Regions from separate parts of the Pseudomonas sp. H1_D04 genome, predicted to be linked through region 2. Evidence: predicted binding sites of a transcription regulator. Region 2 holds the regulator's gene; the other holds the start of a gene.

Region 1 (15,148 bases), 1.9 Mb from region 2:
CTGCACGCTTCGTCAGCGACACATTGCACATGGCACTGAACGCACCCACCCATTGTGTAGCCGCCGTATTCCTTCATGGCCGTGAGTGTGTCGTCCCACGCATGTTCGAACGCATCCTGCAGACTGATACGTTTATCCATCGCCAAGCACCCACCTTGTGCGGCTACTTCGAGCGCCACGTCGAGTTAGACGCTGAGCATCATGGGCCGGCAGCTGAGCAGTTGCTCGAACGCTTGCTGGCAGTGGCTCCGAGTTACCCGCAACAAGCCGACGAAGCAGCCCTCGCCGCCGTAGAAAGCCGTATCACGTTCTGGGACGAGGTGCGGGCCGCGCTGCAAGAGGTGCGCCCATGAATACCGCGGGCTACACCCCCATCGCCGACGACTGGGAACGCCGCGCGACCATCCGTACACGCCCTCGCCGCTTGCTGGAAAACGATGACAATCTGATCTATCCGATGTGCCGCCAGCCCTTGGTACTCAGCAAGACCTTTGTTGAACACTGCGCACAATGGCGCGACTTCGTGCTGGTGCAAAGCTTCTACAAATTCATCAACGACGTGGTCATTTTTGAAACCGAAATCGTCGAAAAAACTGCGCGCAATATTGCCAAGAATCGCTTCTCGCTACCCTTCCCCCTAGCCTGTCGCGTTGATGCGATGACGGTGGTGGTGGATGAGGACTACCACGCCCTGGTAGCGCTGGATTTCCTGCAACAGACAGTGGAAATGACCGGCATACAACCGCTCGACCTGCCGGAGCATATCGAACTGAGCCGTGCGCTGCCGGCGGCACAGGCGCAGGCCCCCGCTCATTTGAGCGATGCTGTGGAACTGATTGGCGTGGCTATCGCCGAAAACACCGTAACCCACGATGTCGCAGCGTTCTCTAAGGACAGCAGTGTCAAAGCTTCTGTTCGTGGCTTGATGGCCGACCACCTGTTTGACGAAGGCCGCCACGCGCAGTTCTGGACCCGGCTGGTGCGTATTTACTGGCAAACCGCGAGCCCGGACGACCGTGACAGCATCGCTCAGGTACTGCCCACATTCCTGGCGCATTACCTGACCAACGACCTGCAGAAAAACTTCGACCTGCAACTGATCGAGCACCTCGACATCAGCAACCGCCTACGCGGGAAGCTGCGCGATGAAGTCGCAGCGCTGGCGTTTCCCATCACCCGCCAGCACCCGTTGATGGGCAATATCATGGGTTTCCTGCAACACAGCGGCTTGCTGCAAACGCCAAGTGTGACGCAGGCGCTGAACGACTACCTGCCGGTGTCGCCATGAGGTGCCTGACAATCGGCTGGCTCGGAACAAGCAAGGCACTTGGCGCCATCAGGCCCGTATTGGAGCAATACGGGCATGTGTCGGGCGATAAGAACATCGACCTGTGGATTGAAGACGGTAGCCTGCCGTTGCCAGATGACGTGGGCAAAGCGTCCTGTATAAGTCTGCGCCTTGGGGTCGGTCCGGTAACCGATTGCGGGTTGCCCCTGTTGCAATTGCGCGCCTATGACCGTGAGCGACGTTTGTCTGCCGTGCTGGACATCGCCGAAGAACCCAGTGGTAACGGCCAGCGACTGCGTCGGCAGGTCACAGACACAGTGGTGGACTGGGTCGCGCTGCTCGTCAGTGGTTTTTCACGTGATCCCGGGGCTCTCTCTACGAGCGCGATTGCCACTGACTGGCCCGAGCAGAGCTTGCGGGGGCTGGAGACGCTGGCCTTTATGCACCGATTCAATCGTACGGCAGACCCCAACCTGATCCAGAAAGCCCAGGTGCCTGTGATCGAACAGCTCCAGTCCAGCCTTTGTGCCTTCGCTGACCGGACGGCTCTGAATATCGCCGGGCACACGGTGACCTACCGCGAGTTGCACCTTCAAGCCATAGCAATCCAGCAACGATTACAGCCCTTGCTGGAGGCTGTTGAAACGCCGTGGATAGTTGGCGTGTGCATGGAAAAGTCCATCGAACTGTACGCCAGCATTCTTGCGCTGCTCGGCTGTGGCGCGGTGTACCTGCCACTGGAATCTGAGCAGCCTCTTAAACGGCATCAGACCATGCTCGCAAGCGCCGGGGCTCAAGTGTTGCTGGATACCGGCCAGCACCCGTTACGGGCGCATTTCACTTCACTCGATGTCAGCACCGTTAAGCCACACACCCTCAAATTTGCTCATCTGTTGATGCACAATCGCCCCTGCTCGGATATGCCGTGCATGGTGCTCTATACCTCTGGCAGCACGGGCCAGCCCAAGGGGGTGCTCCTCAGTCAAGGTAACCTGGCGCACTTCACTGCTTGGCTTGGGTCCTGCATGAAGCCAGATGAATGGAGCCGCGTTCTACAGTTTTCGCCCCTGGGTTTCGACTCGTCATTGATCGACATTTTCCCTGCGCTGATTGCAGGTGCGCAGTTGATCGTGCCCAGTGAAGAGCAACGACGCGACCCTGAGCAACTGGTGGAACTGCTCCGTCGACAGTGCGTTACCCATGCCTTCCTACCGCCCGCGCTGCTCAATATCCTGCCGCTGGATCAACCCTTGGGTGTGACGCACCTGCTCACCGGTGGCGATGCCTGCGAACCCCATGTCATCGAGCGACTGGCAGCGCAGTGTCAGCTTCACAACCTCTATGGCCCCACCGAAACCACAGTGCTGATTACGCACCGGACGCTCGCACCCGATGACAATAATCGCAACGTTGGCCACCCCATCGCCAATAGCCAGGTGCTGATACTCGATGACGATCTGCAACCTGTGGATGAAGAGGTGATGGGCGAGTTGTACATCGTCGGCCCCGGATTAAGTCTGGGCTATGTGAATGCGCCGCATCAGGCTGAAAGCCCATTCGTCGAACTGCTGATGCCGAGCGGCCAACCGCTGCGGGCCTACCGCAGCGGCGACTTGGCACAGTGGACGGCCCAAGGGATTGTGCTGGGTGGGCGTCGCGACGATCAGGTGAAGATCCGCGGTTTCCGGGTCGAACCCCGAGAGATTGAACAATGCCTGCGCAATAGCCGGCTGTATCGCGAACTGGCGGTAGTGATCGACCATGAAAGCAGGATCTGCGTCTTTGTCGCCCAGCCCGCACCCGGCGCCACGCTGGTGGCCCTGCAGCAGCATGCGCGCCACCGGCTACCGGACTATATGCAACCCGGTTTCTGGGTGGAACTGCCAGGCATGCCGTACACCAACAACGGCAAGGTCGACCGGAAGACGCTGCTGGGGCTCCCCTTCCAACCGATTTTCAGCGCTGCGCACCGGGCTGCACACACACCGCTTCAGGCACGATTGAGCGAGGTGTGGCGCGAGCTGCTGGGTGTGCCCAGCCATCAGTTGTCCATCGACGAAAGCTTCTTCGCGTTGGGCGGCCATTCAATTTTGCTGTCGACTCTCTTACTGCGTGTTCGCGAGCAATTTGGCCGTAGTTTCGCGTTGAGCCACTTCATTGAAGTTCCGACGATTCGTACGCTCGCAACGCTGATGGAGGACGGAGAACCACCCGACGCATCCTCTGGCCAGGCAGTCTTGGATGCCCAACGGGATTGGGTGATCACTCCCTTGCATAGGAATTGCGCTGGTGATCCGCACAAGGTGATTGTGACGGGGGCCAACAGTTTCGTCGGCGTCCATATTGTCGAAGCATTGCTGGCCTCTGGTGTAACCGAGGTGGCATGCCTGGTACGTGAGATGCCGGGGAAGCCTGCAATGGCACGCTTTACCCAGTCGCTGCGCGAATACCACCTGGAACACCTGGACTTGAGCCGGGTACGGGTAGTCGCCGCCGACATCAGCCTGCCGCGATTGGGTTTGACCTGCGAGGTGTATGACACGCTCGCCGCAGACTTTGGCGTGCTGGTGCATAACGCGGCGCAGGTCAACCACGTGATGGACTACGCGTCACTGGCCAGAGACAACGTTGAACCCATATTCGAATGCCTGCGCCTGTGCGAAACCCGCTGCAAGAAGGTCTTCAACTTTGTCTCAACGTTGTCGGCGTCCAGCAGCATCGACCCGCAAGGGTATGTGCTAGAAGCACCGGCTGCGACCACCCTGCCGCTGTATATCCGCAATGGCTACAACCTATCCAAGTGGGCAGCCGAGCGAGTGTTGGGGCGTGCGGTCGCGCAAGGTGCCTGGGTAAATATCCATCGCCCTGGAAATATCAGCTTCAACAGTCGCAACGGTGTCTGTCAGCCGCAGAAGAATCGCCTGATGCTGATGCTTAAGGGGTCTCTGCAGTTGGGAATGTTGCCTCGGCTGGATCTGAATTTCGACCTAATGCCCGTGGACTTCCTGGCTCGATTCATTGCTTACCACTGCACGCGCTTTGAAGCGGACAGAAGCGTATTCAACCTGCACAACCCACAGCCATTGAGCTGGGATCACTACCTGGATGCGTTCAGCCGGGCGGGCCATCGGTTCGAACGGGTGAGTACTGCGCGTTGGCAGCAGGCGCTGCGAACAGCGGGCCAGGACAATGCGTTGTTTGGCGTAATCGGGTTTTACCTGGATCGACTGGATGAAGACATTGGCGACACGTTGATGATCCGTCATGACAACGCACAACACGGCGTCCAGCAGATGGGCGAGCAGTACCCCGAAAAGAACGCGGTGCTGCTGAGTAGAGGCTGCAATTACCTTAAGACCATCGGCTTTCTCTGAACCGCTTCAGGACAACTTCATGAAACCGCTGCAACCCGATACGTTAATTCATAACCCAAACGGCCGGCCGATCGTGGCCTCTGTGGTGATCGACTGCCATGCCACCCGCCTATGGAACACGGTGGGACGGTTTGCAGGCTTCGATACCTTCATACCGGCCCTGACGCATATCGAAATGACCGGCACCGGTGTGGGCGCCTTACGCACGAAATTTTTCCGCGATGGCAACCGAGTGGTGGAACAGCTAAATAGCTGGGATGAGCACGCGATGCACATGACCTGGACCACGATCTACAACACCCTGGGCGTGGCCAGGCTGTGGGCGGCAATCAAAGTAGACGCTCTTGGAGAGCACTGCTCCAGGGTAACCTGGACCATCATTGCCGAGCCCTTAGACGCAGCACAGGTGGGATTTGAGCAGTTTGTGCAGGGGTTCGCCGATGGCGCCCTGGAGAATGTTCGCCGCTTGCTGGGTAAGCGATAGGAGCGAGATCGCTCGCTCCTACACACTCAGCAGATCAAATTTTGAAGCTATCGACCAACTGCTTCAACCGATTGGCCTGTTGAGACAGCGCATCGCAGTCTTTCAGGGTTTCGTTGAGGTTGGTCACACCTTGCTGGTTCAGCAGGTTGATCTGGTTGATGTCGACGTTGAGGGTTTCCACCACGGCAGTCTGTTCCTCAGTAGCGGCGGCCACGGACTGGTTCATGCCGTCGATCTCGACGATTCGCTGCGTTACGCTGACCAGGCGCTCACCGGCCTGGTTGGCCACCTGAACGCTTTCTTCGCTGGAGGTCTGGCTGGCATTCATGGTGGTCACCGCCTCACGCGAGCCCACTTGCAGCGAAGTGATCATCTTATGAATCTCTTCAGCCGACTCCTGGGTACGGTGAGCCAGGTTACGCACCTCATCGGCGACCACGGCGAACCCGCGTCCGGCTTCACCAGCACGTGCTGCTTCGATTGCCGCGTTCAATGCCAGCAAGTTGGTTTGCTGGGAGATGCCTTTGATCACATCAAGGATGTGGCCGATGTTGTCGGTGCTGGCGTTCAGCGTTTCGATCTGGGTGCAGGACAGGCTGATCTTTTGCGACAGTTCCGACATTGCCAGGATGGTTTGCTCAACCACTTTGCGCCCATCGTCGGCCTGCTCGCTGGCACCACTGGCGTGCTGTGAGGCGTCAGCGGCGTTACGGGCGATTTCCTGAGTAGCGGCGCCCAGCTCGTTGATTGCTGCGGCGACGCTGTTGGTACGTGCGCTCTGCTCGTCAGAGCCTATGATCGAAGCGTTGGAGGACGCCATCACACGCTGGGACAGGTCATGCACCTGGCGCGTTGCTGAAGACACTTCGGAAATCGAGGCGTGGATACGTTCTACGAACCGGTTGAACGCACTGCCCACTTCACCGAACTCGTCTTTGCTGGTAACCGTCAAACGGCGGGTCAGGTCACCCTCACCCTGGGCGATGTCCTGCATGGCAATGCCCATGGTGGTCAGAGGGCGCAGCAATACTTGAATCAGCAGGCTCAAGAGCACCGCAATCGCGACAACAGCGATCAGCATGGCGATCAACGCGGACGTGCGGAATTTGCCCAGCGGTGCATAGGCTTTGTCTTTATCGATCGACAGACCGATATACCAATCAGCACCGGGCAAACCGCTGATAGGCGTGAACGACAGGATGCGGTCCTGACCTTTGAGGACGACCTCCTGGTTAACTTTCTCAATCCGGACGCTGGTACCTGGATAGATGTCCTTGAGGTTTTTCATCACTTGGTCTTCGTCAGGGCTGACGATGACTTGGCCGTCGCCGCTGACCAGGAACGCATGGCCGATACCGCCGAAGTCCACCGAGTTGATGATCTTCACCAGGGTTTGCAGGCTCAGGTCACCGCCGACCACACCGAGCAACTCGCCGTTCTTTTTCACCGGCATGGCGATCGTTACGATCTGCCCACCCACTGCGGCCATATAGGGCGGCGTCAGCATGGGCTTATCGGCAGCCACCGCTTGCTTGTACCAGGGACGCTGGCGAGGGTCGTAGCCGTCAGGCATCTTTGCGTCGGGACGCTGGGTGAACACGCCGTTGGTTTGACCAACGTAGGTGAACTGGAAGTTCGAGGTGAACGCCGGTTGATCGACCAACCCCGGGAGGTCAGCCGCACTGCCTTGGTGGGCAACGTTTTGCGTCAGACTTTCGAGCACCAATATCCGACCGCTGAGCCAGTTCTGCACACTGCTGGCGGTGAGCTCACCCGACTGCTGGATAGACGACTCCAGGTTCTGCTTGATGGTGCTGCGCTGCAGGTAGTCGTTGTAAAGAGTAAATAACGCGAAGGCTAGAACCACGACGCCTGACGCGGCCAACAAAATTTTATGACTGAACTTGAGATTCATTTCATCGACTTCTTTTTGCCAAAGGGGGGTGAGCGGGCCGAATGGAGCATTCCATGTACGGTCTAGGCAGCGTCTCGGGCCGCTCTATTTCGGTGCACACATGGCTTATCAGGCTTTCGGCCACACCGAAGTAAAACTTAGTGATTTGTGGGAAAGATCTTCTTTTTAGGTAGGAAACCGACAAAAGGTTGTCGTACAAGGAGCGAAGTAAAAAATTTTTCCGCCTGCCAAGCACTGAGACAAATTGACATCTGTGGCGTCTGGACGAGCTCGTTTACAGGCCTCCCTCTGAATACACCTCGCGTGAAGATAGCGTTGTGCAGACGCTTTACTGCACCCACCACAACTGGCTTAACACGTGGCTGCGCGGTCGTATGGCCAGTGTCGCAGATGCAGCAGAACTGCCTCAAAACGCCTTCATGCGACTGCTGTAGAGAATCGAACGTTTTGAACTCAAGGCGCTACGGGCATTGTTGCGCACAAGTGCACGAGGGGTGGTCGTTGATCACTGGCGCCGCGAGGAGATCGAACGAGCCTATATCGAGTCAATCGCCCATCTGTCCGAAGCGCTGGCGCCAAGCGCTGAGGCGCGGGCGTTGGTATTGGAGTTACTGGAGGACATCGCCCGGCTTTTGGAAGGGCTAAAACCTGAGGTGCGTAAGGTATTTCTGATGGTTCAGTGTGATTGGCTAACGTACAAGCTGATCACAAAACAGATGGGTATATCACTGAGGTCAGTTGAGCGTTATGTCGCCGAGGCGCTTTACTACTGCTCCGTCCTGCGTTACGGCGCCAATGAATAACACCACACGCTCCGGGCCAGACTCTAGGGTGGTCAAGCAGGCCATCAGTTGGATGCTGCGCTTACGTCACAACCCCGCCAATACACGGCTGCGCCTGCAATGCGAGCAATGGCGCGAAGATCATCATGATCACGAACTGGCCTGGCAACGGGTACTGGCGCTACAACAGGAGCTCAATAGCCATCTGACCGCGATCCCCGGGGTACATAAAGCACTGGAAAACAGTACACAAGGCCTGGGACGGCGGCAGGCACTGAAGTTATTGGCCGGCGCACTGCTGGTGGGCTCAACAGTATGGCTAAGCCGGGACCTGACCGGTTTGCAGCGCTGGACTTCTGACCTAGCAACAGCCCCCGGCGAGCGCCGCAGCATGCAATTGCCCGATGGCACTCGCCTGCAACTCAACACAGACAGCGCGGTAGACCTGGACTTCAATGCGCAGCAGCGTCTGATCACATTGGTGCGTGGGGAAATCCTAGTGACCTGCAGTGCTGCTTCCTCTGCCCCATTGTTGGTTCAAGCTCAACACGGCTTGCTGGAAGGCATCGAAGGGCGTTTTACAGTTCGTCAGTACAGTGACTGCACACGCTTGAATGTGGTCAGCGGTACTGTAGCGATTCACTCACCGCACAGGCCGGATGGACTTTCGACGCGCGTTCACGCAGGTGAGAGTTACGTCGTGCGTCAGACCGAAGCCATGCTTGCTCCGCCGCCAGATATGGACATTGCTGCTTGGTCAGATGGGCTGCTAGTGACCCGAAATATGCGGTTGATCGACTTCCTTGCAGAAGTTGGGCGTTATCGCCCTGGTTATCTGGGCTGCTCAATGGATATTGCAGATCTACGGCTGTCGGGTGCATTCCGCCTGGAGGACACCGATAAATTGCTAGCGATACTGCCACGCATACTGCCGGTACACGTGCGCTATCGCACGCGTTGGTGGGTGAGCCTGGAGCGAAGGGTCTAATTTTTCACTTTTTTGGCGGCTTTTTTCCGTGAGTCCGGCTTAGACAGTGAGCCAGTCAATCTGCGCTCACCAGGCATCTACAGATGCTGAACATGCCAGCGTGTTTTCCCCGCAACACGCTCGACTCTTCCTACCCGCTATTGGGTCAAGCCATACGCGCAGCATTGCTGTTGACGGCGCTGGGTAGCGGTACGGTACTCATCAGTGTCTCAGCGGCAGAAGCCCGCACCGAGCAGGTCAATCAACCCTACAAGAAAGCTGCAGGCCCACTGAGCCAGGTACTCAATCAGTTCTCACGACCGATAGGCGTCACTATGTCCCGCATGCCAGCGCAAACTCAGGACCGGCACTCGGTGGGGTTACAGTGCGATGCGCTGCTTAAATGATCGCTCGGTGGATAACATTTACCTTGATGGCTTGAAGTCAATGAGGGACAGAGGCACCTATAGCACGATGCAAGTTGCATCCGTACTTCCTGGAGCGCGTGGACATTCTCAAGGGTCCTTCCTCACTACTCTATGGGCGCAGATGTCCCGTCTGAGCATCGACTTTACCGATGACACTTCACTGACGTTACAGGCCTATCTCCACTAGGGCGACCAAGCAAACCATGCTGATAGGTGCGGGCTATGAAGGGCGTAAACAGTGGTGGATTGGACAAGTGGGTCGCTTGAGCCAATCAATGCGTTTAACCCAGCCTATGGTAACTCTGCTATCCGCTATTACAGCCCTACCAGCTACTTGCGCCGGGTGGAGCAGACCGGGTTTTATCTGCAAGACCTGATCGAATTGATCAGGAAAATCTGGCAACCAAGCTAACGCAGGAAAGCTTTTATCGTGCTGTCGGCGCTGTACGCTCGCTGGGGCTGAAATTGGAAGCACATATGGAGCTAAGTTCCTGGGCAGCTATACCTTTAAGGTAACGTCGACTTGAAGGGCGTGGATATAAGGCTGAATGCTAACAATCTGACCAATGAAACTTATGTAGCGTCCTATGCCAGTCTGAACTTCTGCTATCTGGGTGAAGAGCGCAGCGTAAGCGCAAGGTAAGTTACCAGTTCTGAGCCATTGTTGTGACCCCCACCCACCAGCGCCTCTAAACGACAAAACCCCTGTCTGTATAACAGACAGGGGTTTTGGAATTTAATCTTGACGATGACCTACTCTCACATGGGGAAACCCCACACTACCATCGGCGATGCATCGTTTCACTACTGAGTTCGGGATGGGGTCAGGTGGTTCCAATGCTCTATGGTCGTCAAGAAATTCTGTGTATCGGATCGTTGCATTCGCATCGCGCCGATGAGATTCATGAGTTTCTACATAAAACAAAACCCCATCTGCTTTCGCAAATGGGGTTTCGGAATTTAATCTTGACGATGACCTACTCTCACATGGGGAAACCCCACACTACCATCGGCGATGCATCGTTTCACTACTGAGTTCGGGATGGGATCAGGTGGTTCCAATGCTCTATGGTCGTCAAGAAATTCGGGTACTGAGTCGCGACCAGCTGGCCTCGCTTCAGCAAATTGGGTATGTGATAGCTTTCGGTGTTTGCAAGAGTCGAACTTTCGGTTCATTTCGTCTTCACACACCGCAATCTGGTGCTCTTTCGCTTTTCAGCTCGAAGCAAGCAAATTGCTTGGGTGTTATATGGTCAAGCCTCACGGGCAATTAGTATTGGTTAGCTCAACGCCTCACAGCGCTTACACACCCAACCTATCAACGTCGTAGTCTTCGACGGCCCTTTAGGGAACTCAAGGTTCCAGTGAGATCTCATCTTGAGGCTAGTTTCCCGCTTAGATGCTTTCAGCGGTTATCTATTCCGAACATAGCTACCCGGCAATGCCACTGGCGTGACAACCGGAACACCAGAGGTTCGTCCACTCCGGTCCTCTCGTACTAGGAGCAGCCCCTCTCAAATCTCAAACGTCCACGGCAGATAGGGACCGAACTGTCTCACGACGTTCTAAACCCAGCTCGCGTACCACTTTAAATGGCGAACAGCCATACCCTTGGGACCGGCTTCAGCCCCAGGATGTGATGAGCCGACATCGAGGTGCCAAACACCGCCGTCGATATGAACTCTTGGGCGGTATCAGCCTGTTATCCCCGGAGTACCTTTTATCCGTTGAGCGATGGCCCTTCCATACAGAACCACCGGATCACTAAGACCTACTTTCGTACCTGCTCGACGTGTCTGTCTCGCAGTCAAGCGCGCTTTTGCCTTTATACTCTACGACCGATTTCCGACCGGTCTGAGCGCACCTTCGTACTCCTCCGTTACTCTTTAGGAGGAGACCGCCCCAGTCAAACTACCCACCATACACTGTCCTCGATCCGGATAACGGACCTGAGTTAGAACCTCAAAGTTGCCAGGGTGGTATTTCAAGGTTGGCTCCACGCAGACTGGCGTCCACGCTTCAAAGCCTCCCACCTATCCTACACAAGCAAATTCAAAGTCCAGTGCAAAGCTATAGTAAAGGTTCACGGGGTCTTTCCGTCTAGCCGCGGATACACTGCATCTTCACAGCGATTTCAATTTCACTGAGTCTCGGGTGGAGACAGCGCCGCCATCGTTACGCCATTCGTGCAGGTCGGAACTTACCCGACAAGGAATTTCGCTACCTTAGGACCGTTATAGTTACGGCCGCCGTTTACCGGGGCTTCGATCAAGAGCTTCGCGTTAGCTAACCCCATCAATTAACCTTCCGGCACCGGGCAGGCGTCACACCCTATACGTCCACTTTCGTGTTTGCAGAGTGCTGTGTTTTTAATAAACAGTCGCAGCGGCCTGGTATCTTCGACCGGCATGAGCTTACGGAGCAAGTCCTTCACCCTCACCGGCGCACCTTCTCCCGAAGTTACGGTGCCATTTTGCCTAGTTCCTTCACCCGAGTTCTCTCAAGCGCCTTGGTATTCTCTACCCAACCACCTGTGTCGGTTTGGGGTACGGTTCCTGGTTACCTGAAGCTTAGAAGCTTTTCTTGGAAGCATGGCATCAACCACTTCGTTAACTAAAAGTTAACTCGTCATCAGCTCTCGGCCTTAAGATCCCGGATTTACCTAAGATCTCAGCCTACCACCTTAAACTTGGACAACCAACGCCAAGCTGGCCTAGCCTTCTCCGTCCCTCCATCGCAATAACCAGAAGTACAGGAATATTAACCTGTTTTCCATCGACTACGCTTTTCAGCCTCGCCTTAGGGACCGACTAACCCTGCGTCGATTAACGTTGCGCAGGAAACCTTGGTCTTTCGGCGTGGGTGTTTTTCACACCCATTGTCGTTACTCATGTCAGCATTCGCACTTCTGATACCTCCAGCAAGCTTCTCAACTCACCTTCACAGGCTTACAGAACGCTCCTCTACCGCATCACTTACGTGATACCCGTAGCTTCGGTGTATGGTTTGAGCCCCGTTACATCTTCCGCGCAGGCCGACTCGACTAGTGAGCTATTACGCTTTCTTTAAAGGGTGGCTGCTTCTAAGCCAACCTCCTAGCTGTCTAAGCCTTCCCACATCGTTTCCCACTTAACCATAACTTTGGGACCTTAGCTGACGGTCTGGGTTGTTTCCCTTTTCACGACGGACGTTAGCACCCGCCGTGTGTCTCCCATGCTCGGCACTTGTAGGTATTCGGAGTTTGCATCGGTTTGGTAAGTCGGGATGACCCCCTAGCCGAAACAGTGCTCTACCCCCTACAGTGATACATGAGGCGCTACCTAAATAGCTTTCGAGGAGAACCAGCTATCTCCGAGCTTGATTAGCCTTTCACTCCGATCCACAGGTCATCCGCTAACTTTTCAACGGTAGTCGGTTCGGTCCTCCAGTTAGTGTTACCCAACCTTCAACCTGCCCATGGATAGATCGCCCGGTTTCGGGTCTATTCCCAGCGACTAGACGCCCTATTAAGACTCGCTTTCGCTACGCCTCCCCTATTCGGTTAAGCTCGCCACTGAAAATAAGTCGCTGACCCATTATACAAAAGGTACGCAGTCACCCAACAAAGTGGGCTCCCACTGCTTGTACGCATACGGTTTCAGGATCTATTTCACTCCCCTCTCCGGGGTTCTTTTCGCCTTTCCCTCACGGTACTAGTTCACTATCGGTCAGTCAGTAGTATTTAGCCTTGGAGGATGGTCCCCCCATATTCAGACAAAGTTTCTCGTGCTCCGTCCTACTCGATTTCATGACTAAGAGATTTTCGCGTACAGGGCTATCACCCACTATGGCCGCACTTTCCAGAGCGTTCCGCTAATCTCAAAGCCACTTAAGGGCTAGTCCCCGTTCGCTCGCCACTACTAAGGGAATCTCGGTTGATTTCTTTTCCTCAGGGTACTTAGATGTTTCAGTTCCCCTGGTTCGCCTCTTACGCCTATGTATTCAGCGTAAGATAACCATCTTATGATGGCTGGGTTCCCCCATTCAGACATCTCCGGATCAAAGTCTGTTTGCCGACTCCCCGAAGCTTTTCGCAGGCTACCACGTCTTTCATCGCCTCTGACTGCCAAGGCATCCACCGTATGCGCTTCTTCACTTGACCATATAACCCCAAGCAATCTGGTTATACTGTGAAGACAACATTCGCCGAAAATTCGATTTGACTCTTTCGAGCCACTCACAAATTTTACCTTAGCCTGATCCGTTACCAGTGAAAGTAACGTTCAGTCTATCTTTCTATCACATACCCAAATTTTTAAAGAACGATCTAATCAAAGACTAGAAATCAACATTCACCATCATCACAATGGAATGCTCATTTCTAAGCTTTCAACAAACAGAAGCAGTAGTGGTGGAGCCAAACGGGATCGAACCGTTGACCTCCTGCGTGCAAGGCAGGCGCTCTCCCAGCTGAGCTATGGCCCCGTATTTCTACAGGCGTTTCCCACACAAAATTGGTGGGTCTGGGCAGATTCGAACTGCCGACCTCACCCTTATCAGGGGTGCGCTCTAACCAACTGAGCTACAGACCCAATTTCGGGCTGCTTCTTTATCGTCTTCTTCAATGAATCAAGCAATTCGTGTGGGAACTTATGGAGCAGCTGATGTCGTCGATTAAGGAGGTGATCCAGCCGCAGGTTCCCCTACGGCTACCTTGTTACGACTTCACCCCAGTCATGAATCACACCGTGGTAACCGTCCTCCCGAAGGTTAGACTAGCTACTTCTGGTGCAACCCACTCCCATGGTGTGACGGGCGGTGTGTACAAGGCCCGGGAACGTATTCACCGCGACATTCTGATTCGCGATTACTAGCGATTCCGACTTCACGCAGTCGAGTTGCAGACTGCGATCCGGACTACGATCGGTTTTATGGGATTAGCTCCACCTCGCGGCTTGGCAACCCTCTGTACCGACCATTGTAGCACGTGTGTAGCCCAGGCCGTAAGGGCCATGATGACTTGACGTCATCCCCACCTTCCTCCGGTTTGTCACCGGCAGTCTCCTTAGAGTGCCCACCATTACGTGCTGGTAACTAAGGACAAGGGTTGCGCTCGTTACGGGACTTAACCCAACATCTCACGACACGAGCTGACGACAGCCATGCAGCACCTGTCTCAATGTTCCCGAAGGCACCAATCTATCTCTAGAAAGTTCATTGGATGTCAAGGCCTGGTAAGGTTCTTCGCGTTGCTTCGAATTAAACCACATGCTCCACCGCTTGTGCGGGCCCCCGTCAATTCATTTGAGTTTTAACCTTGCGGCCGTACTCCCCAGGCGGTCAACTTAATGCGTTAGCTGCGCCACTAAGAGCTCAAGGCTCCCAACGGCTAGTTGACATCGTTTACGGCGTGGACTACCAGGGTATCTAATCCTGTTTGCTCCCCACGCTTTCGCACCTCAGTGTCAGTATCAGTCCAGGTGGTCGCCTTCGCCACTGGTGTTCCTTCCTATATCTACGCATTTCACCGCTACACAGGAAATTCCACCACCCTCTACCATACTCTAGTCAGTCAGTTTTGAATGCAGTTCCCAGGTTGAGCCCGGGGATTTCACATCCAACTTAACAAACCACCTACGCGCGCTTTACGCCCAGTAATTCCGATTAACGCTTGCACCCTCTGTATTACCGCGGCTGCTGGCACAGAGTTAGCCGGTGCTTATTCTGTCGGTAACGTCAAAACAATCACGTATTAGGTAACTGCCCTTCCTCCCAACTTAAAGTGCTTTACAATCCGAAGACCTTCTTCACACACGCGGCATGGCTGGATCAGGCTTTCGCCCATTGTCCAATATTCCCCACTGCTGCCTCCCGTAGGAGTCTGGACCGTGTCTCAGTTCCAGTGTGACTGATCATCCTCTCAGACCAGTT
Region 2 (14,960 bases):
CTTCGCCTCGATGGTCGACCCCACTAACGGTGTGTCGGCCGCGGTGATCGGGCAATTCCTGACGATGCTGGTGACCTTGCTGTTCCTGGCGATGAACGGGCATCTGGTGGCGTTCGAGGTGCTGACCGAAAGCTTCACCACCTTGCCGGTGGGGTCGGGGTTGGTGGTCAATCACTTCTGGGAAACGGTCGGGCGCCTCGGTTGGGTGCTGGGGGCTTCGCTGTTGCTGGTACTGCCGGCGATTACCGCATTGTTGGTGGTCAACATCGCGTTTGGCGTGATGACCCGTGCGGCGCCGCAGTTGAACATCTTTTCGATTGGTTTCCCGTTGACCCTGGTGTTGGGCATGGGGATTTTCTGGATCGGCCTGGCCGACATTCTCAATCAGTATCAACCGCTGGCGACCGACGCCTTGCAGTTCTTACGTGATCTGGCACGGGCGCGCTGAGCCATGGCCGAGAGCGAGAGTGGTCAGGACAAAACAGAAGACCCCACGGAGAAACGTAAAAAGGACTCCAGGGAAAAGGGCGAGATTGCGCGCTCCAAAGAGCTCAATACCGTTGCGACCATGATGGCCGGTGCCGGCGCCTTGCTGATCTACGGCGGTGGTTTGGCGCTCGACTTGCTGGAGCTGATGAAGCACAACTTCACCTTGCCTCGTGAGGTGTTGCTTAACCCTGATGCGATGGGGCAATACCTGTTGCACTCGGGCAAGATCGCGATCCTGGCGGTGCAGCCCATCCTGATTACCTTGTTGCTGGCCGCGCTGATCGGTCCGGTAGCCCTCGGCGGCTGGCTGTTCGCCGCGAGCAGCATGGCGCCTAAGTTCAGCCGCATGAACCCCGGGGCCGGGCTCAAGCGCATGTTCTCCGCCAAGGCCCTGGTGGAGCTGCTCAAGGCCCTGGCCAAGTTCATCCTGATTCTGTTTGTGGCGCTGATGGTGTTGTCGTCAGACATCGACGACCTGCTGCGTATCGCCCACGAACCGTTGGAGTCGGCGATCATCCACAGCGTGCAGGTGGTCGGCTGGAGTGCGCTATGGATGGCCGCCGGGCTGATCATCATTGCGGCAGTGGATGCGCCGATCCAGCTGTGGGAAAGCCACAAGAAACTGCTGATGACCAAGCAGGAAGTGCGCGACGAACACAAGGATCAGGAAGGGCGGCCCGAGGTCAAGCAACGCATCCGCCAGCTGCAGCGGGAAATGTCCCAGCGCAAGATGATGGCGTCGGTGCCCGACGCCGACGTGGTCATCACCAACCCGACCCACTACGCCGTGGCCCTCAAGTACGACCCGGAGAAGGGCGGCGCACCGATGCTGCTGGCCAAGGGCAGCGACTTTACTGCGCTGAAAATCCGCGAAATCGCCGTGGCCCACGACATCCTGTTGCTCGAATCGCCGGAACTGGCGCGGTCGATCTTCTACTCCACCGATCTCGATCAGGAAATCCCCGCCGGGCTTTACCTGGCCGTGGCTCAGGTGTTGGCGTATGTCTATCAGATCCGCCAATACCGCGCGGGCAAGGGCAAGCGTCCGGACCCGCTCAAGGATCTGCCGATCCCGCCGGAATTGCGCCGCGACTCCTGATTATCAGCTGCCCCGAACTCTCCCTCCCGGCTCCATCCTTCCCCCTACCACTCGTCGTTGTCGGTCGTCTACCTGTCAACTTTGACAGTAGCTGCCGTCCCTTTATCGCGGTTCCATAGCACTGGGTTTTCCACGCACATTGCTGTGCGTGAGGCAGAGGGTGTTGCAATGGAAGTGGTTAAAGGGACGGTCGAGGAATACGACCGCAAAACAGGGGAGGGAGTGATTGCAATGGATGGCGGCGACGAACACGTGTTGGTGGATCTCACGAGTTCTGCAGGGATTTGGCTCAGAGAGGGCCTAAGGGTGCAATTTACGAGGATCCACCGCCCTGAGGGCGTATTCGCGTCCACTATCAAGATTATCCAGTGAGTCTCGTGTGGTGTGCTGAGCGAGATGTCAGGAGAGCGGCAATGTCGACAGGTACGGTGAAGTGGTTTAACGGGGAAAAAGGCTATGGCTTTATCAGTCAGGATGGTGGGGGAGATCTCTTCGTCCACTATTCGGCGATCAAGGGCGAGGGCTATAAAACCCTTGAGGAGGGGCAGAAAGTGGAGTTCAGAGTAGAAAAAGGTCAAAAGGGTGATCAGGCTACGGATGTGCAGATCGTCAGTTGAATTGCCCGGCTTGATAGTGCTCCAGCGTGCTTGGGAGCAATCCGCGTTTTTTAAAGCAAAAGTTGGAAGGCTTCTTGCAATACCGCCTCCAGGACGCCTTCCGGCGTCAAAAGTTTGCTTCAAGGAAACGAGGAATACCGGTGGTGGATCGCTCTCAAATGCTCGGCACGGCCCGTACGACCCTGACTGACCTCTCGCGGGGCAATCTGGGTGTGCCGTTGTTGTTGCTGGTGATGCTGGCAATGATGATGTTGCCGATGCCGCCGTTCCTGCTGGACGTGTTCTTCACCTTCAACATTGCGTTGTCGGTCGTGGTCCTGTTGGTGTGCGTTTACGCCCTGCGGCCGCTGGACTTTGCGGTATTCCCGACGATCCTGCTGGTGGCGACCCTGCTGCGGCTGGCGCTCAACGTGGCGTCCACCCGCGTCGTCATGCTCCACGGCCAGGACGGCCACGCGGCCGCCGGTAAGGTGATCCAGGCCTTCGGTGAGGTGGTGATCGGCGGTAACTACGTGGTCGGTATCGTGGTGTTCGCGATCCTGATGATCATTAACTTCGTGGTGGTCACCAAGGGCGCCGGGCGGATTTCCGAGGTGAGCGCGCGCTTTACCCTCGACGCCATGCCCGGCAAACAAATGGCCATCGACGCCGACCTCAACGCCGGTCTGATCGACCAGAATCAAGCCAAGACCCGCCGCCTGGAAGTGGCACAGGAAGCCGAGTTCTACGGCTCCATGGACGGTGCCAGCAAATTCGTGCGCGGTGACGCCATCGCTGGCCTGTTGATTCTGTTCATCAACCTGATCGGCGGCATGGCCGTCGGTATCTTTCAGCACGGCATGACCTTCGGCGATGCGGGCAAGGTGTACGCCTTGCTGACCATCGGTGACGGTTTAGTGGCGCAATTGCCATCACTGTTGTTATCTACAGCTGCAGCCATCATGGTGACCCGTGCGTCGGGCTCCGAAGACATGGGCAAGCAGATCAGCCGGCAGATGTTTGCATCGCCCAAGGCGTTGGCCGTGGCGGCGGGCATCATGGCGATCATGGGTATCGTCCCGGGCATGCCCCATGTGTCGTTCCTGAGCATGGCGGCCATGGCGGGCGGTGGTGCCTACCTGTTCTGGAAGAAGCAAAACGCGGTCAAGGTCCAAGCCCTGCAAGAAGTTGCGCGTCAACAAGAACTGCTGCCATCGCCAGCCCGCGCCCAGGAAACCAAGGAGTTGGGCTGGGACGACGTGACCCCCATCGACATGATCGGCCTGGAAGTCGGCTATCGCCTGATCCCGCTGGTGGACCGCAACCAAGGCGGCCAATTGCTCGCGCGGATCAAGGGCGTGCGTAAGAAACTCTCGCAGGACCTGGGCTTCCTGATGCCCACCGTGCACATCCGCGACAACCTCGACCTGGCTCCGAGCGCCTACCGCCTGACCCTGATGGGGGTGATCCTGGCTGAAGCCGAGATCTATCCGGATCGCGAGTTGGCGATCAACCCAGGCCAGGTGTTCGGCAGCCTCAACGGCATTACCGCCAAAGATCCGGCTTTCGGCCTGGAGGCGGTGTGGATCGAAATCAGCCAGCGCAGCCAGGCGCAGTCACTGGGCTATACCGTGGTGGACGCCAGCACGGTCGTCGCGACCCACCTCAACCAGATTCTGTACAAGCACTCCCACGAGCTCATCGGCCACGAAGAAGTCCAGCAATTGATGGGCTTACTGGGCAAAGCCTCGCCAAAACTGGCGGAAGAGCTGGTGCCCGGGGTGCTGTCGCTGTCGCAATTGCTCAAGGTGCTGCAAGCGCTGCTGGCCGAACAGGTACCGGTACGCGACATTCGCAGCATTGCCGAGGCCATCGCCAACAACGCCGCCAAGAGTCAAGATACCGCCGCGCTGGTGGCTGCGGTGCGTGTCGGATTGTCCCGTGCAATCGTGCAAAGCATTGTAGGGCTTGACTCTGAGCTGCCTGTGATCACCTTGGAACCAAGGTTGGAACAAATATTGCTCAATAGTATTCAGAAGGCAGGACAAGGCCAGGAAGAGGGCGTTCTGCTGGAGCCAAGCATGGCTGAAAAGCTGCAGCGTTCGTTGATCGACGCCGCACAGCGTCAGGAAATGCAGGGCCAACCGGTGATTCTGCTGGTGGCAGGTCCGGTCCGCGCGATGTTGTCGCGGTTTGGACGCTTGGCAGTACCGAATTTGCACGTTTTGGCTTATCAGGAAATTCCTGACAACAAGCAAGTGACTATCGTCGCGACAGTAGGGCCCAACGGCTGAGGGTAGTGGGTTATGCAAGTTAAGCGTTTTTTCGCCGCCGATATGCGTCAGGCCATGAAACTGGTCCGTGATGAGCTGGGCGCCGACGCCGCGATTATCGGTAACCGTCGTATTGCCGGCGGTGTCGAGCTGACGGCTGCCCTGGATTACACCCCCTCGGCGCTGGCGCCGCGTGTACCGAACATGGAGCTCGAAGACGAGCTGCGCAAGACCGCTTCGCGCATCGTCTCGGCCCAGGCTGAGCTGAGCATGCGTGGCGACAGCGATACCACCACCAATCGCCAGTTGTTCGCCGGGCTGCCGCTGACCGCTGCCGAACCACTGGTTGAGCCGACCTTCGTCGAGCCGCCGCGTCCTGCCGCGCCAGCCCCGGCCGCCGCAGTTGACCAGCGTGTGTTCGACTCGATGCGCTTTGAGCTCAACGGCCTGCGCGAACTGCTGGAAGTGCAGCTCGGCTCGCTGGCCTGGACGCAGCTGCAAGGCAGCAAACCGCAACAGGCCAACCTGTGGCGTCGCCTGCAACGCATTGGCTTGTCCGGCCCGTTGTCCCGCGACCTGCTGGCCCTGACCACCGAAATCGAAGAACCACGCCAGGCCTGGCGCATGTTGCTGGCCCACCTGGCGCGGATGATCGCTACCCCGGAAATCGAACCCCTGGAAGAGGGCGGTGTGATCGCCATGGTCGGCCCTGCCGGCATGGGCAAGACCACCACCCTCGCCAAGCTGGCAGCGCGTTATGTGCTCAAGTACGGCGCGAATAATATCGCGCTGGTGAGCATGGACAGCTACCGGATCGGCGCCCAGGAGCAGCTCAAGACGTTGGGCCGCATCCTCAATGTACCGGTGACCCACGTCGACCCGGGCCAGTCCCTGGCCAACGCCCTCGATCCGCTGCTGCGCAAGCGCGTGGTGCTGATCGACACCGCCGGCTTGCAAGCCAGCGACCCGGCGTTGCGCATGCAACTGGAAACCCTGGCCGGGCGTGGTATCAAGTCGAAAAATTACCTGGTGCTTGCAACCACCAGCCAAAAACAGGTTCTTACCGCTGCGTACCATAGCTACAAACGCTGTGGCCTGGCCGGTTGCATCCTCACGAAACTGGATGAAACCGCCAGCCTGGGTGAAGTGTTGAGCCTGGCTATCAGTCATGAATTACCGGTTGCCTACCTGACCGACGGGCCGCGGATCCCGGATGATCTTCATCTGCCGCGCCGTCATCAGTTGGTCAGCCGTGCCGTCAGCGTGCAAATGCAAGAAGAGCCTAGCGAGGAAGCGATGGCCGATATGTTCGCCGACCTCTACCACAACCCGGCAAAACGGGTCGGTTGAAGTCAGGATGAACACCGTGAAATGTACCTACATTGATGGTCTGCAAGCGATTCACGCGGCCAAGCCATGTAGCCTGCGTCTAAGCAAGACAAGGTAAAGAAATAAAATGGGCAGCATGCATCCCGTACAGGTGATCGCGGTGACCGGCGGCAAAGGTGGCGTCGGAAAGACTAACGTGTCAGTGAATTTGTCCCTGGCCCTGGCAGAGCTTGGCCGTCGCGTCATGCTGCTGGATGCTGACCTGGGGCTGGCGAACGTCGACGTTCTGCTGGGACTGACGCCCAAACACACCCTTGCCGATGTGATCGAGGGGCGCTGTGAGCTGCGCGACGTGCTGCTCCAGGGCCCTGGCGGGATCCGCATCGTGCCGGCTGCCTCCGGTACCCAGAGCATGGTGCACCTGAGCCCGGCGCAGCATGCCGGCCTGATCCAGGCATTCAGTGATATCGGCGACAACCTCGACGTGCTGGTGATCGACACCGCCGCCGGGATCGGCGAGTCCGTGGTCAGCTTCGTGCGCGCCGCGCAGGAAGTCCTGCTGGTGGTCTGCGATGAACCCACCTCGATCACCGACGCCTACGCCCTGATCAAACTGCTTAACCGTGACTACGGCATGAACCGCTTCCGCGTCCTGGCCAACATGGCCCAGAGTCCGCAGGAAGGGCGCAATCTGTTCGCCAAGTTGACCAAGGTCACGGATCGCTTCCTCGATGTCGCCTTACAATACGTCGGCGCAGTTCCCTACGACGAGTGCGTGCGCAAGGCTGTGCAAAAGCAGCGTGCAGTCTACGAAGCGTTCCCTCGTTCCAAATGCGCATTGGCGTTCAAGGCTATTGCCCAGAAGGTCGATACCTGGCCGTTGCCCGCCAACCCTCGTGGGCATCTGGAGTTTTTCGTCGAGCGATTGGTACATCAGACGAGCGCAGGACCGGTGCTATGACAGCGAATGGCTACAACGCCTACAAGAAATCTGCCCGTGACAGTCAGGGTGAGTTGATTGAGCGCTATGCGCCGCTGGTCAAGCGTATCGCCTATCACTTGCTGGCTCGCCTGCCCGCCAGCGTGCAGGTCGAGGACCTGATCCAGGCCGGCATGATCGGCTTGCTCGAAGTGTCGACCAAATACGATGCCAGCAAAGGCGCGAGTTTCGAGACGTATGCGGGTATCCGTATCCGTGGCGCGATGCTTGATGAGGTGCGTAAAGGTGATTGGGCGCCGCGTTCGGTGCACCGAAATACGCGCATGGTCAGCGACGCAATTCGTGCAATTGAAGCAAAAACCGGTCGCGACGCTAAAGATCATGAAGTTGCGGCCGAACTCCAATTGAGTCTCGACGATTATTACGGGATTTTGAACGATACCTTGGGCAGCCGCCTGTTCAGTTTCGACGACCTGTTGCAGGACGGCGAACACGAAGGGCTGCACGAGGACGGCGCGAGCGCGCATATGGAACCGTCACGCGACCTGGAAGATGAACGCTTCCAGGGTGCATTGGCGGACGCCATTGCCAACTTGCCCGAGCGCGAGCGGTTAGTGTTGGCGCTGTATTACGACGAAGAGCTGAACCTCAAGGAAATCGGTGAGGTCCTGGGGGTCAGCGAATCGCGTGTCAGCCAGTTGCACAGCCAATGCGCAGCCCGCTTGCGGGGGCGTTTGGGAGAGTGGCGAGCGCGCTGACAGGCAGTGTGGGGAGCATTGCAAAGCGATACCGCGAAGGTGATAGGCCTTCGTGGGTTCGATCCGTGGTGCCCCCGGCAGTCCTTTTTGTGTAATGCCTGTTGATTGAAATGGCGCGTCCAGGTGCTGGGCGCGTTTAAGACTGCTTGGAGGTCGAATTGGACAAGAACATGAAAATCCTCATCGTTGATGACTTCTCAACGATGCGGCGGATCATAAAAAACCTGTTGCGTGACCTTGGGTTCACAAACACGGTCGAGGCGGATGACGGCCTTACGGCGATTCCGATCCTCAACAGCGGGAGCATCGACTTTCTGGTAACAGACTGGAACATGCCGGGCATGACCGGTATCGACTTGTTGCGCCACGTGCGTGCCGACGAAAAACTGCGCAGCCTTCCCGTGTTGATGGTGACCGCCGAAGCCAAGCGTGAACAGATCATCGAAGCCGCCCAGGCCGGGGTCAACGGTTACGTAGTCAAGCCATTCACTGCACAGGCCTTGAAAGAGAAGATCGAAAAGATCTTTGAACGCATCCACGGCTAATGCCATCGCGGGGGAGCTATGGAGCATAAAGAAACGTCACAGGGAGACTTTGAGTCGACCCTGAAAAAGCATGCTCACCAGTTGGTCGACAGCCTTGAAAAAGGCCACTTCGGCGACGCGGTGCAGTTGATCCATGAGCTCAACCAGACCCGTGACCGCGGCCTGTACCAGGAAGTGGGCAAGCTCACACGCGAGCTGCACAGTGCGATCGTCAATTTTCAGATTGACCCGCACATGCCCCAGGCCGAAGAAATCTCGCAGATCACTGATGCCACCGAACGCCTGTCCTATGTGGTCAGGCTGACCGAAGCCGCGGCTAACCGCACCATGGACCTGGTGGAAAATGCCACGCCTCTGGTCAACGGCATGGCCAATGAAGCCCAGGCCCTCAGCGTTGACTGGGGCCGCTTCATGCGTCGCGAAGTCGGGGCTGAAGAGTTTCGTGAATTGGCCCGTCGGGTCGACGGTTTCCTGTCGCGCAGCGAACAGGAAAACCGCACGGTTTCCAGCAACCTCAATGACATTCTGCTGGCCCAGGATTACCAGGACCTCACCGGTCAGGTGATCAAACGTGTAACCCAGTTGGTTACCGAAGTGGAAAGCAATTTGCTCAAATTGGTGCTCATGGCTGGCCAGGTAGACCGTTTTGCCGGCATCGAACATGACCGCGAAGCGATCCTCTCTGAAAAAGATCCACAAAAACATCTCGCCAAGGGTGAAGGTCCGCAGATTCATGCCGATAAACGTGAAGACGTTGTGTCAGGTCAGGATGACGTAGATGACCTGTTATCCAGTTTAGGCTTCTAAGGAGCACCCACATGAGCTTCGGCGCCGATGAAGAGATCCTTCAGGATTTCCTTGTAGAGGCCGGCGAAATTTTAGAGCAACTGTCCGAACAACTGGTCGAGCTGGAAAGCCGACCGGATGATGCGAACCTGCTCAATGCAATTTTTCGCGGTTTTCATACTGTAAAAGGGGGCGCCGGCTTCCTCCAGCTCCATGAGCTGGTGGAGTGCTGCCACATCGCCGAGAACGTGTTCGACATCCTGCGCAAGGGTGAGCGTCACGTTGATTCGGAATTGATGGACGTGATTCTCGAAGCACTGGATGCGGTCAACGGCATGTTCAGCGAAGTTCGCGAACGTGCCCCGATCACGGCGGCCACCCCGGAACTGCTGGCCGCCCTGGCGCGCTATGCAGAGCCGGCCGACACCACGGCAGCGCCGGTGGTTGAGGCCGCGCCTGAGCCGGTGGCGGAGCCTGAAGCGGATGTGACGGACAACGAGTTCGAACAACTGCTCAACTCCCTCAGTGCCGTCAAGGCCGAAGCTGAAGCACCGGCCGCCGTTGCCCCGGCAGCGGCACCGACCAGTGAAGACATCACCGACGCCGAGTTCGAATCCCTGCTCGACCAGTTGCACGGCAAAGGCCAGTTCGCCGCCGATGCGGTGGCGCCTGTCGCGGCTGCCGAAGCGCCTGCGGCCCCGGCCAGCACCGACATCACCGATGACGAATTCGAAGCCTTGCTTGACCAGTTGCACGGCAAAGGCACGTTTGCGGTCGACGCCCTGCCGGAAGTGGCGGCAGCGCCTGCTGCTGCGGCGGCTGCCAGTGCCAAGCCTGCGGACGATGGGTTGATCTCTGATCACGAATTCGAAGCGCTGCTGGATGATTTGCACGGCAAGGGCAAGTTCAGCGAAGTCGCCCCAGCGGCTGCAGTCGCCACGGCAGCACCGGCTGCTGCTAAAGCGGCTGCGCCTGTGGCAGCGGCCAAGCCCGCAGCCCCGGCTCCAGCTCCTGCGCGTGCGGCTGCGCCACCACCGGCGGAAAAACCGGCCAGTGAAGCCGAAACCACCGTGCGGGTTGATACCGCGCGTCTGGACGACATCATGAACATGGTCGGCGAGCTGGTACTGGTGCGTAACCGCCTGGTGCGCCTTGGCTTGAGCAGTGGCGATGAAGCCATGCAGAAGGCCGTGTCGAACCTCGACGTGGTGACGGCTGACCTGCAAACCGCGGTGATGAAAACCCGGATGCAGCCGATCAAGAAAGTCTTCGGCCGCTTCCCGCGCCTGGTTCGTGACCTGGCGCGCCAGCTGAAGAAAGAGATCAACCTAGAACTGGTGGGTGAAGAAACCGACCTCGACAAAAACCTTGTCGAGGCCCTGGCCGACCCGCTGGTCCACTTGGTGCGCAACGCTGTCGATCACGGCGTCGAAACCCCTGAAGAACGCGAAGCCTCGGGCAAGTCCCGTGGCGGCAAGGTGATTCTGGCGGCGGAGCAAGAAGGCGACCACATCCTGCTGTCGATCACCGATGACGGCAAGGGCATGGACCCGGCGATCTTGCGCAATATCGCCGTCAAGCGTGGCGTGATGGACAAGGACGCCGCCGACCGCCTGACCGACACCGAGTGCTACAACCTGATCTTCGCCCCTGGCTTCTCGACCAAGACCGAGATTTCCGACGTGTCGGGCCGTGGCGTGGGCATGGACGTGGTGAAGACCAAGATCAGCCAGCTCAATGGCTCGATCAACATCTACTCGACCAAGGGCCAGGGCTCCAAGATCGTCATCAAGGTGCCGTTGACCTTGGCGATCATGCCGACCCTGATGGTGATGCTGGGTAACCAGGCGTTCGCCTTCCCGTTGGTCAACGTCAACGAGATCTTCCACCTCGACCTGTCGCGCACCAACGTGGTGGACGGTCAGGAAGTGGTGATCGTGCGTGATAAAGCGCTGCCGTTGTTCTACCTCAAGCGCTGGCTGGTTGCATCGGCTGCCCATGAGGAGCAGCGCGAAGGCCATGTGGTGATTCTCTCGGTGGGCACTCAGCGGATCGGCTTTGTCGTCGATCAACTGGTTGGCCAGGAAGAAGTGGTCATCAAGCCTTTGGGCAAAATGCTGCAGGGAACCCCGGGCATGTCGGGTGCGACCATTACCGGTGACGGTCGGATCGCGCTGATTCTCGATGTTCCGAGCATGCTCAAGCGTTACGCCGCACGGCGTATTTGATTCTGGCGGGGCAGGGCGGTAATGCCCGCCCCGCCTAACGGAGTGTTTATGGCAGTCAAGGTCCTGGTGGTGGACGATTCGGGTTTCTTCCGCCGCCGCGTCTCGGAAATTCTTTCCGCCGATCCAAGCATCCAGGTGGTCGGTACGGCCACCAACGGTAAAGAGGCGATTGATCAAGCCATTGCGCTAAAGCCGGACGTGATCACCATGGACTACGAGATGCCGATGATGGATGGCATCACGGCAGTTCGGCACATCATGCAACGCTGCCCGACCCCGGTATTGATGTTCTCCTCGCTGACCCATGAAGGTGCCCGAGTGACCCTCGACGCGCTGGATGCCGGTGCGGTGGACTTCCTGCCGAAAAATTTCGAAGACATCTCGCGCAACCCCGATAAGGTCAAGCAACTGCTGTGCGAGAAAGTCCACAGTATTTCCCGCAGTAACCGTCGCAGCCTGTTCAGCGCCCCAGCACCCGCCCCGGCGCCGGTAGCTGCGCCGTCTGCGCCCACCAGTTCCTCGTTCAGTCGCCCGGCGCCTGCCCCGGTTACCCGGCCTGCGCCGCCGCCGGTACGCACGTCGGCACCGGCTGCCGCCCATGCCCATTCGCCAGCGCCCAAGCGCAAGGCTTACAAGCTGGTTGCCATTGGGACTTCCACCGGTGGCCCGGTGGCCTTGCAGCGCGTATTGACCCAATTGCCGGCCAACTTCCCGGCGCCGATCGTATTGATCCAGCACATGCCAGCGGCGTTCACCAAAGCGTTTGCCGAGCGTCTGGACAAGTTATGCCGCATCAGCGTCAAGGAAGCCGAGGATGGCGACATCCTGCGCCCTGGCCTGGCGCTGCTGGCCCCAGGCGGCAAGCAGATGATGGTCGATGGCCGTGGCGCGATCAAAATCCTTCCGGGTGACGAGCGCCTCAACTACAAGCCGTGCGTGGACATTACCTTCGGTTCGGCTGCCAAGTCCTACGGTGACAAAGTTCTGGCGGTGGTACTCACCGGCATGGGCGCCGATGGCCGTGAAGGCGCGCGCCTGCTCAAGCAGGGCGGCAGTGCGATCTGGGCCCAGGACGAAGCCAGTTGCGTGATCTATGGCATGCCCATGGCCATCGTTAAGGCTGACCTTGCCGACGCCGTTTACAGCCTGGACGACATCGGCAAGCATCTGGTGGAGGCCTGCCTCTGATGGATGTATTGAGCCTGATCGGCATCATCATGGCGTTTGTCGCCATTATCGGCGGCAACTACCTCGAAGGCGGCCACCTCGGCGCCCTGGCCAACGGCCCGGCGGCGCTGATCGTGATTGGCGGCACCGTGGGCGCTGCGTTGTTGCAGTCACCGATGAGCTCGTTCAAGCGTGCGATGCAGATCGTGATCTGGATCATCTTCCCGCCACGTGTCGACTTGGCCGGTGGCATCGACCGGGTGGTCAACTGGAGCCTCACCGCACGCAAGGAAGGCCTGCTGGGCCTGGAAGGCGTGGCCGATGCCGAGCCCGACAGCTACTCGCGTAAAGGCTTGCAGTTGTTGGTCGACGGTGCCGAGCCGGAAGCGATCCGCAGCATCCTGGAAGTGGATTTCTACACCCAGGAAAGCCGCGACATCAACGCCGCCAAAGTGTTTGAAAGCATGGGCGGCTACGCGCCGACCATCGGCATCATCGGTGCAGTCATGGGCCTGATCCACGTGATGGGCAACCTGGCCGACCCTTCGCAATTGGGCAGCGGCATCGCCGTGGCGTTCGTCGCGACTATCTATGGTGTGGCCAGTGCCAACCTGGTGCTGTTGCCGGTAGCGAGCAAGCTCAAATCCATTGCCATGCGCCAGTCCCGTTACCGCGAGATGCTGCTCGAAGGCATTCTCTCGATTGCCGAGGGCGAGAACCCGCGCTCCATCGAATTGAAGCTTCAGGGCTTCATGGATTGATGGGGAGTAATGCCAATGAGCCGTCGCCGTCGCGAGCCTGAGGAACACGTCAACCACGAGCGGTGGCTGGTGTCCTATGCGGACTTCATCACCTTGCTGTTCGCATTTTTCGTGGTGATGTACTCCATCTCGTCGATCAACGAAGGCAAGTACAAAGTCATTTCCCAGGCGCTGATCGGCGTGTTCAACGACGCCGACCGTTCGCTCAAGCCGATCCCCATTGGCGAAGAGCGGCCCAAGAGCGTCACCCCGGCCAAGCCGCTGGTCAACGACAGCGACGAAACCGCTGCCGGCGTGGGCGGCACCAGCGATCCGCTGAAAAGCATCGCCGATGACATCAGTGCCGCGTTTGGCGACCTGATCAGCTCCAACCAGATGACCGTGCGCGGCAATGAGTTGTGGGTGGAGATCGAGCTCAATTCCAGCCTGCTGTTCGCCAGTGCCGATGCGTTGCCCAGCGACCAGGCGTTCACCATCATCGACAAGGTGGCGGCGATCCTCAAACCTTTTGAAAACCCGGTCCACGTCGAAGGTTTTACCGACAATGTGCCGATCAGCACCGCGCAATACCCGACCAACTGGGAGCTGTCCTCGGCCCGTGCCGCCAGCATCGTGCGCATGCTCGCGATGCAGGGTGTGAACCCCGGGCGCCTGGCGTCGGTGGGGTATGGCGAGTTCCAGCCGGTGGCCAATAACGCCACCCTGGAAGGCCGCGCGCGCAACCGTCGGGTGGTGTTGGTCGTCTCACGCAACCTGGATGTGCGCCGTAGCCTGACCGGCACCGGCACCGCCAATGCAACACCGGATGCGGCCTTGAGGCGCGCTGGCACACAAACTGCACCGGCCCCTGCAAAGCCGCCGGTTCGGCAGAGTGCCGTCAATTCTCCGTCACCGGCTCAATAACCTATGCAATGTCTCGGTCGCGCACGTGCCCACCGGGAGGAACCATCCGAATGAGAGTCTGGGCAGTTGCCAATCAAAAAGGTGGAGTCGGCAAGACCACCACCTCCATCGCTTTAGCCGGCTTGCTGGCCGAGGCGGGCAAGCGTGTGGTCGTGGTCGACCTCGACCCCCACGGCTCGATGACCAGCTATTTCGGTTACGACCCGGACGCGCTGGAGCACAGCAACTATGACCTGTTCCTGCACAAGGGCAGCGTGCCGAGCGACTTGCCCGGCCAACTGCTGTTGCCGACCAGTAACGAGAGCATTTCCCTGCTGCCGTCCAGCACCGCGCTGGCCACCCTTGAGCGCCAGTCGCCGGGGCAGAGCGGCCTGGGCCTGGTGATCGCCAAGACCCTGGCGCAACTGTGGCAGGACTTCGATTACGCGATCATCGACAGCCCGCCGTTGCTCGGCGTGCTCATGGTCAATGCCTTGGCGGCCAGCCAGCAGTTGGTGATCCCGGTGCAGACCGAGCACCTGGCGGTCAAAGGCCTGGAACGCATGGTCAGCACCCTGGCGATGATCAACCGCTCGCGTAAACAGGCGCTGCCGTACAGCATTGTGCCGACCTTGTTCGATCGCCGTACTCAGGCGTCCCTGGGCACGTTGCGCGTATTGCGTGACGCCTATCCGCAGACCATCTGGAACGGCTACATCCCGGTGGACACGCGCCTGCGCGATGCCAGCCGCGCCGGGCTGACGCCTTCGCAGTTCGACGGTAAAAGCCGTGGTGTGTTGGCCTACCGCGCATTGCTCAAGCACCTGCTGTCCCAGCAGCTTGTTGCGCAGGTGGCGTGATGAATCGTCCTGTCGAACTCAAGACCCGGCCGCAACTGGCACTGGAATCCTACCTGGATGCCTTGTTGCAGGAAGCCACTGCAGAAGAATTGCCGGAACCGATCCTGGTGCTGGAGCCAGCGGTAGAAGAACCGTCGTCCAGTACCCTGGATGAGTTCCAGTTGGCCGTATTGGAAGAGCAGGCGCGTGATGCCTACGTCGCGCCGGTGATCGTGCCGGTCGCCGTCCCGGTGGTCATGCCCGTCGC

The links. Region 2 encodes FliA, which starts transcription of late flagellar genes. Its sites were predicted from a motif close to CTAAAGTTTNNNNNNNNNNNGCCGNTAA; they were not measured.
Region 1: a site for FliA is predicted at 7,175-7,202, ahead of AB4N82_RS09225 (methyl-accepting chemotaxis protein). Genes of this name have one in related genera too.

The regions. Positions count from the first base shown of each region.
Region 1 covers NZ_CP162826.1:2,023,259-2,038,406, forward strand. The annotation lists gene AB4N82_RS09205 (DUF3050 domain-containing protein) at 1-353, shown strand, start outside; gene AB4N82_RS09210 (diiron oxygenase) at 350-1,288, shown strand; gene AB4N82_RS09215 (amino acid adenylation domain-containing protein) at 1,285-4,662, shown strand; gene AB4N82_RS09220 (SRPBCC family protein) at 4,682-5,146, shown strand; gene AB4N82_RS09225 (methyl-accepting chemotaxis protein) at 5,181-7,061, opposite strand; partial or broken gene AB4N82_RS09230 (sigma-70 family RNA polymerase sigma factor) at 7,436-7,864, shown strand; gene AB4N82_RS09235 (FecR domain-containing protein) at 7,857-8,831, shown strand; gene AB4N82_RS09240 (hypothetical protein) at 8,915-9,217, shown strand; partial or broken gene AB4N82_RS09245 (TonB-dependent receptor plug domain-containing protein) at 9,183-9,895, shown strand; rRNA gene rrf (5S ribosomal RNA) at 9,979-10,094, opposite strand; rRNA gene rrf (5S ribosomal RNA) at 10,203-10,318, opposite strand; rRNA gene AB4N82_RS09260 (23S ribosomal RNA) at 10,488-13,379, opposite strand; tRNA gene AB4N82_RS09265 (tRNA-Ala) at 13,627-13,702, opposite strand; tRNA gene AB4N82_RS09270 (tRNA-Ile) at 13,733-13,809, opposite strand; rRNA gene AB4N82_RS09275 (16S ribosomal RNA) at 13,893-15,148, opposite strand, start outside.
Region 2 covers NZ_CP162826.1:3,963,598-3,978,557, forward strand. The annotation lists gene fliR (flagellar biosynthetic protein FliR) at 1-448, shown strand, start outside; gene flhB (flagellar biosynthesis protein FlhB) at 452-1,588, shown strand; gene AB4N82_RS18415 (cold shock domain-containing protein) at 2,002-2,205, shown strand; gene flhA (flagellar biosynthesis protein FlhA) at 2,364-4,478, shown strand; gene flhF (flagellar biosynthesis protein FlhF) at 4,491-5,807, shown strand; gene fleN (flagellar synthesis regulator FleN) at 5,914-6,747, shown strand; gene fliA (RNA polymerase sigma factor FliA) at 6,744-7,484, shown strand; gene AB4N82_RS18440 (chemotaxis response regulator CheY) at 7,655-8,029, shown strand; gene AB4N82_RS18445 (protein phosphatase CheZ) at 8,048-8,836, shown strand; gene AB4N82_RS18450 (chemotaxis protein CheA) at 8,848-11,043, shown strand; gene AB4N82_RS18455 (protein-glutamate methylesterase/protein-glutamine glutaminase) at 11,092-12,231, shown strand; gene AB4N82_RS18460 (flagellar motor protein) at 12,231-12,971, shown strand; gene motD (flagellar motor protein MotD) at 12,987-13,874, shown strand; gene AB4N82_RS18470 (ParA family protein) at 13,925-14,713, shown strand; gene AB4N82_RS18475 (CheW domain-containing protein) at 14,713-14,960, shown strand, end outside.